DNA from 2 places in the Janibacter zhangyanbonis genome. Region 2 is predicted to be linked to the other one. Evidence: predicted binding sites of a transcription regulator. Region 2 holds the regulator's gene; the other holds the start of a gene.

Region 1 (3,710 bases), 350 kb from region 2:
GGTGCCGGGGGAGGCGGTGGTGGTCGTCGTCGGGGTGTCGGTGGAGTCGTTCCCCGCCTTTTCCTTGACCTTGGCGGTGATCTTGTCCCCCGCCTTGTGCCCCAGGTCCTCGGCGGCCTCCTGGGCCTGACCGGCCTTGCGCTGCACCTTGGGGTCCTTCCACAGCCGCTTGGCCTGGCCGCTGATCTTGTCGTACTGCTCACGGCCGGCTCGCGTGCCGAACACGTAGCCGATGGCTCCGGCGGCGAGCATCGAGATCTTGCCCATGACAACCTCCTGGGTTGAGTCGTGCGGTTGGTTCATCTGGCTACCCGCTGACCGGGGGACCAAACACGTCCACGCATCGAGGCGGCGGCAGTCGCAGGCGTGCGGGCGACTACATTCCGCTCCATGAGCGACCTCTCCCGTCCCGTCATCGGAGTCCTCGCGGTCCAGGGCGACGTCCGGGAGCACCGAGCCGCCCTCGAGGAGGCCGGCGCAGCGACGCTGCCGGTACGTCGACCGGAGGAGCTGGCGACGGTGGACGCGCTCGTGCTCCCCGGAGGGGAGTCGACGACCATCGACAAGCTCACCCGCACCTTCGGCCTGCGTGACCCCCTTCGCTCCCGGATCGCCGACGGTCTGCCGGTCTACGGCAGCTGCGCCGGGATGATCCTGCTCGCCGACCGCCTGCTCGACGGGCACCCGCAGCAGCAGACGCTTGGCGGGCTCGACATCACGGTGCGGCGCAATGCCTTCGGCCGCCAGGTCGACTCCTACGAGACCGATCTCGAGGTGGCCGACATCGCCGGCGGGCCGGTCCGCGCCGTCTTCATCCGGGCTCCCTGGGTGGAGCAGGCCGGCGACGGCGTCGAGGTGCTCGCCGGCGTGGAGGCGAAGGGGGAGACCCGTCCGGTCGTCGTGCGGCAGGGCCACCTGCTCGCCACGAGCTTCCACCCCGAGGTGACCGGGGACCACCGCGTCCACGCGCTCTTCGTCGAGATGGTGCGGCGCGCCGCGTAGGATCGACCCTCGGACCACCTGCCAGCCACAACGAGGAGACAACGTGTCCGGCCACTCCAAGTGGGCAACCACGAAGCACAAGAAGGCGGCGATCGACGCCAAGCGCGGCAAGCTCTTCGCCAAGCTGATCAAGAACATCGAGGTCGCGGCGCGCACCGGTGGCGGCGACCCCACCGGCAACCCCACGCTCTACGACGCGATCCAGAAGGCGAAGAAGAGCTCGGTCCCCAACGACAACATCGACCGCGCCGTCAAGCGCGGCTCGGGCGCCGAGGCCGGTGGCGCCGACTGGGAGAACATCACCTACGAGGGCTACGCCCCCGGCGGTGTCGCCATCCTCATCGAGTGCCTGACCGACAACAAGAACCGCGCCGCCACCGAGGTGCGCACGGCCCTGTCGCGCAACGGCGGCAACCTCGCCGACCCCAACTCGGTGGCCTACCTCTTCAACCGCAAGGGCGTCGTCATGGTGCCCAAGGCGGAGAAGAGCGAGGACGACCTGCTCGAGATCGTGCTCGAGGCCGGCGCCGAGGAGATCAACGACTTCGGCGACTCGTGGCAGATCGTGTCCGAGGCGACCGACTTCGTCGCCGTCCGCACGGCGCTCCAGGAGGCCGGGGTCGACTACGACTCGGCCGAGGCCTCCTTCCTGCCGAGCATGCAGGTGCCCCTCGACAAGGAGGGCGCCAAGAAGATGATCCGCGTCGTCGAGGCCCTCGAGGACAGCGACGACGTCCAGGACGTCTTCACCAACGGCGACATCTCCGACGAGGTCCTCGCCCAGCTCGAGGCCGACGAGTCCTGAGCCCGGCGTGTCGGCGGCGCCCGGTGCGCCGCCGACACGTAGTCTCGACCAGAACAGGTGTTCGAGTCGATCCGGGAGGCCGCAGGTGCGAGTGCTCGGCGTGGACCCCGGGTTGACCCGGTGCGGTCTCGGCGTCGTCGAAGGGGAGGCCCGTGCCCTGCGCATGGTGGCCGTCGGTGTCGTGCGCACCTCGGCGGACCGCTCCACCGGTGACCGACTGGCCTACGTCCAGGACGAGCTCGACGCCTGGCTCGACCGCTTCGAGCCCGACGCGATCGCGCTCGAGCGCGTCTACGCCGCCGACCACGTGCCGACCGTCATGACGACGGCACAGGTGAGCGGGCTGGTCCACCTCGCCGGGGCCCGCCGCGGGCTGCCGGTCACCCTGCACACGCCCACCGAGGTCAAGGCGGCCGTCTCCGGCTCCGGCCGGGCAGACAAGGCACAGATCACGACGATGGTCACCCGCATCCTCTCCCTGGCCGAGGCCCCCCGGCCGGCCGACGCGGCCGACGCCCTGGCGCTGGCGATCTGCCACCAGTGGCGCGGGGCCGGTGCCGCCCGCCGCGACCTCGCCGCCGCGAGCGAGCGGGCCCGCCTGAGGTCGGTCGCCCGATGATCGCCTCCGTCACCGGCACCGCCCAGCACGTCGGCCTCGACCGGGTCGTCGTCGACGTCCACGGCATCGGGCTGCTCGTGCACACCCCGCCGGCGGTGGCCGCCGCGACCCGGGTGGGCCAGCCGGTCGAGCTCGCGACGAGCATGATCGTGCGCGAGGACTCGATGACCCTCTACGGCTTCGCCGAGGCCTCCGAGCGCGACACCTTCGACCTCGCGCAGACCGTCACCGGCGTCGGCCCGCGCGTCGCCATGGCGCTGCTGTCGGTGCTCAGCCCCCAGGAGCTCGCCGCCGCCGTCGCCGCGGACGACATCGCCACGCTGACCAAGGTCCCCGGCATCGGCAAGAAGGGCGCCGAGCGCATCGCCCTCGAGCTGCGGGGCAAGCTGCCGGAGGTGCCCGGGGCCGCCGCCGCGGGTGCCGCCGGGGGAGCGACGGCCGCGCCCTGGCAGGACCAGGTCATCGAGGCGCTCGTGGGTCTGGGTTACTCCGCGAGGCAGTCCGCGGACGCGGTGGCCAAGGTCGCCGACGAGCACGGTGACGGTGGCGTCTCCAGCGTCCTGAGGGCCGCCCTGCAGGTGCTCGCCCGGTGAGCGGCTTCAGCTCCGAGATGCGGGTCGCCGACGACGAGGACCCCCGGGCCTCCGACGGTTCCTACGACGCAACCGCCCGCATCGTCGACGCCGGCGGCACCGACGACGACACCACCGTCGAGGCGGCGCTGCGACCGCGACGGCTCGACGAGTTCCCCGGCCAGCCCAAGGTGCGCGACCAGCTCGGTCTCGTGCTCGAGGCCGCGCGCCGCCGCGGCGCCCCGCCCGACCACGTGCTCCTGTCCGGTCCGCCCGGCCTGGGCAAGACGACCCTGGCGATGATCGTCGCCGCCGAGCTCGAGCAGCCGATCCGGGTGACCTCCGGCCCCGCGATCCAGCACGCCGGCGACCTCGCGTCCGTCCTGAGCTCGCTGTCGGAGGGGGAGGTGCTCTTCCTCGACGAGATCCACCGCATGTCCCGCCCCGCCGAGGAGATGCTCTACCTCGCGATGGAGGACTTCCGCGTCGACGTCGTCGTCGGCAAGGGCCCGGGGGCCACGGCGATCCCGCTCGAGCTGCCCCCCTTCACCGTCGTCGGGGCGACGACCCGGGCCGGCCTGCTGCCGGCGCCGCTGCGCGACCGCTTCGGCTTCACCGGTCACCTCGACTTCTACGAGGTCGCCGACCTCGAGCGCATCCTCGCCCGCAGCGCCCGGCTGCTCGGCGTCACCGCCGACGACGCCTCGCTCGC
Region 2 (3,710 bases):
GCGGGGGACGAGCGTCACCGACGACGACGGGAAGGCCATGAGCCGCACCCGACCCGAGCGCAGCCCGGCGATCGCGGCGACCTCCTCCTCGGCGGCGTCGAGAGCGGCGAGCACGGGGGTGGCGTGGCGGGCGAGGACGGCGCCGGCCTCGGTGAGCCGCACGGAGCGACCGACCTTTTCGACGAGGACGGTGCCGGTGCGCTGCTCGAGGCGCTTGACCATCTGGGAGACCGCGGGCTGCGAGTAGCCGAGCGCGAGGGCAGCGGCGGTGAAGCTGCCCTCATCGGCGATGGCCCGCATCACGCGCAGCCCAGCGGCGTCGATCATGGGGCCCATCGTAGGTCGTCGCGCCGACCTAGGATCGAGGCATGCCAGACGACGTCGATCGGGTCGAGCAGATCGCGAGGGTGCTGCGCCACGGGCCGGCCCTCGTGCTCACCGGGGCCGGCATGTCGACCGAGAGCGGGATCCCCGACTACCGGGGCCCGGACGGGACGCGGCGAGTGACCCCGATGCACCTGTCGGAGTTCGTCGGGAGCAGCTCGGCGCGACAGCGCTACTGGGCGCGCAGCTTCGTCGGGTGGCGGCGGTTCCACGCGGCGCGGCCCAATGCCGCGCACCACCTCGTGACCCGGCTGCAGGAGCTCGGGGCCGTGGGTCCGGTCATCACGCAGAACGTCGACGGCCTGCACCAGGCCGCCGGGACCCACGATGTCGTCGAGCTGCACGGCAACCTCGTCGAGGTCGTCTGCCTCGCGTGCGGGGCGCGCATCGACCGGCCCACGCTCGATGCGCGGATGGCGGCGCAGAACCCGGGCTTCGACGTCGACAGCGACGAGATCCGGCCGGACGGCGACGTGCGGCTCGAGACCGTCGACGTCGAGCGCTTCGTCGCACCGGAGTGCGAGCGGTGCGGGACCGACATGCTCAAGCCGGACGTCGTCTTCTTCGGCGGAGCGGTCGCCAAGCCGCTCGTGCAGCACTGCTTCGACCTCGTCGACGCGGCGCCGAGCCTGCTCGTGCTCGGCAGCTCGCTGCAGGTGATGTCGGGGCTGCGCTTCGTGCGGCACGCCGCGAAGCGCGGGATCCCGGTCTCGCTCATCACCCGCGGTCCCACCCGCGGCGACGACCTCGTCGACCACCGCGTCGACGGGGAGCTGGGGGACTCCCTTCGCTCCCTCGTCGACCTCGTGGAGGTGGGCGTCAGAGACGCCGCAGCACCGCGGTGACCTTGCCGAGGATCGTCGCGTGGTCGCCGTCGATGGGGTCGAAGGCGGGGTTGTGGGGGAGCAGCCACACGTGGCCGTCCGTGCGCTTGAAGGTCTTGACCGTCGCCTCGTTGTCGAGCATCGCCGCGACGATGTCGCCGTTGTCCGCGCTCGGCTGCTGCCGCACGACGACCCAGTCGCCGTCGCAGATCGCGGCGTCGATCATCGAGTCACCGACGACCTTGAGCAGGAAGAGCGAGCCCTCGCCGACGATCTGCTTCGGCAGCGGGAAGACGTCGTCGACGACCTCCTCGGCGGTGATCGGGACGCCGGCGGCGATCTGACCCAGGACGGGCACGTAACTCGCCTCGGGGCGCTCGTCGCCGGAGCCGGTCGGGTCGACGGCCTCGTCGTCGGCACTGGCGCCACCGCGCATGCCGGCCATGTCAGCGACCGACCCGGGGTCGGTCGGGGAGGGCTGGTCGTCGGGGGAGATGACCTCGATCGCGCGGGGGCGGTTGGGGTCGCGACGCAGGTAGCCCTTGCGCTCCAGGGAGGAGAGCTGGTGGGCGACCGAACTGGGGGAGGTGAGGCCCACGAGCTCGCCGATCTCGCGCAGGCTCGGCGGGTAGCCGCGGGTGGCGACGGCATTGCGGATCACCTCGAGCACCTTGCGCTGGCGCACGGTCAGCCCGTCGCCGGTGTCCCGCTGCGGGAGCTGGTGGATGTTGTCCTCGTCGCCCATCTCGACCCCTTCGTGCGTCCGCCGCGACACCGTTGTCGGTGGTCGCTGGTCAACTTCTCGCTGTGACCGACAGTAGGCCGATCGAACAGGCATTTCAAACATCTGTTCGAGCGTGTTGTTGATTTCCTTCGAACACCCGTGCTAGACATCGTACAGACGTTCTATCGAACACCGGTTCGACAGAGCCGCCACGAGGAGGACCGCATGACCGCTCTCACCGCCGCCCCCGCCCGCATCGACGTGCGCCCGGCGCGCCCCGCGCGCTCGCGTCACCTCGTCTCCGTGCCCACCGGTGATGCCGTCCCGGAGCGGGCGACGACCTCCCTTCGTCTGACCCGTCGCGGGCGCCTGGCGATCACCGTGACCACCGTGCTCGTCGCGAGCGTCGCCGGCGCCACGGTCGCCTTCGGCGGTCCGGCGACCACCCCGCAGCAGGTGGCCGTCGAGCCGGGGCAGACCCTCGGGCAGATCGCCGAGGCCGAGCTCCCCCAGCTGCCCACCCGCGAGGCGGTCGCCCGCCTCCAGGTGACCAACGACCTGTCGACGAGCCACGTCCACGCGGGCCAGGTGCTCACCATCCCCGCGCCGTGAGGCGCCCCTGACACCCGGGCCCTTCGACCCGGCCCGGGCCAGCCATCGGCCGTCTCCGCAGCATGCGGGGGCGGCCGATGTGCCGTTCGTCGACAGTTCACGTGGGGGACTTGCGTGGAGGCTCACAGAGGGTTCTAATGGTCACTACATCTAGTGGTTACACGGTTGTCATTCGTCCACATCTAGTGCACAGGATGAGGCCAGTTCTCCACAGGTGATGGGGTTCCATCCCCAGACTCGTCCACCGCACCGTCCACAGGACGCACGAGCGAAGGGAGCACGGCGTGCACTGCCCGTTCTGCCGTCACACCGACTCCCGGGTCATCGACAGCCGCACGACGGAGGACGGCAGCGCCATCCGGCGCCGCCGTCAGTGCCCCGAGTGCAGCCGGCGCTTCACCACCCTGGAGAGCGCCAGCCTGACCGTCACCAAGCGCTCGGGTGCGGCCGAGCCCTTCAGCCGGGCCAAGGTGCTCGCCGGTGTCCGCAAGGCCTGCCAGGGCCGCCCGGTCACCGAGGACCAGCTCGCCATCCTCGCCCAGCGCGTGGAGGAGAGCATCCGCTCGCAGGGCAGCGCCGAGATCGACGCCCACGAGGTGGGCATGGCGATCCTGCCGCCGCTGCGCGAGCTCGACGAGGTCGCGTACCTGCGCTTCGCGTCGGTCTACCAGTCCTTCGACTCGCTCGAGGACTTCGAGACCGCCATCGAGCGCCTGCGTGCCGAGCACGCGACCGCCACCTAGAGACCCCCCGGGTGCCGCCAGCGAGTGGGCTGTCGGTACCCGGTGACACCGTTTGACACAGCACTCCACACCGACCAGCAGCAGACCGTCACCACACGGATCGAGGAGAAGCAGCATGACCGAGACCGCCGGCAAGTCCAGCGCCCGTCGCGGGTCCCGCACCAAGGGCCTGACGATCGAGCGCATCCACACGACCGAGGGCGTCCACCCCTACGACGAGGTCACCTGGGAGAAGCGTGACGTCGTCCAGCAGAACTGGAAGACCGGCGCGACGATCTTCGAGCAGCGTGGGGTCGAGTTCCCCGACTTCTGGTCGGTCAACGCCTCGACCATCGTCACGACGAAGTACTTCCGGGGTGCGGTCGGCTCGCCGGAGCGCGAGGCGGGCCTCAAGCAGCTCATCGACCGGGTCGTGCTCACCTA

The links. Region 2 encodes LexA, which represses DNA repair genes until DNA is damaged. Its sites were predicted from a motif close to TCGAACANNTGTTCGA; they were not measured.
Region 1: the regulator LexA is predicted to act here: its motif matches at 1,857-1,872, upstream of ruvC (crossover junction endodeoxyribonuclease RuvC).

Annotation. Positions count from the first base shown of each region.
Region 1 is NZ_CP191481.1:1,613,737-1,617,446, forward strand. Features, by position in the region: gene ACQBJO_RS07850 (YtxH domain-containing protein) at 1-267, opposite strand, end outside; gene pdxT (pyridoxal 5'-phosphate synthase glutaminase subunit PdxT) at 391-1,002, shown strand; gene ACQBJO_RS07860 (YebC/PmpR family DNA-binding transcriptional regulator) at 1,046-1,807, shown strand; gene ruvC (crossover junction endodeoxyribonuclease RuvC) at 1,908-2,426, shown strand; gene ruvA (Holliday junction branch migration protein RuvA) at 2,423-3,019, shown strand; gene ruvB (Holliday junction branch migration DNA helicase RuvB) at 3,037-3,710, shown strand, end outside.
Region 2 is NZ_CP191481.1:1,259,883-1,263,592, forward strand. Features, by position in the region: gene ACQBJO_RS06210 (LysR family transcriptional regulator) at 1-327, opposite strand, end outside; gene ACQBJO_RS06215 (NAD-dependent protein deacetylase) at 369-1,229, shown strand; gene lexA (transcriptional repressor LexA) at 1,204-1,953, opposite strand; gene ACQBJO_RS06225 (LysM peptidoglycan-binding domain-containing protein) at 2,158-2,544, shown strand; gene nrdR (transcriptional regulator NrdR) at 2,829-3,287, shown strand; gene ACQBJO_RS06235 (vitamin B12-dependent ribonucleotide reductase) at 3,403-3,710, shown strand, end outside.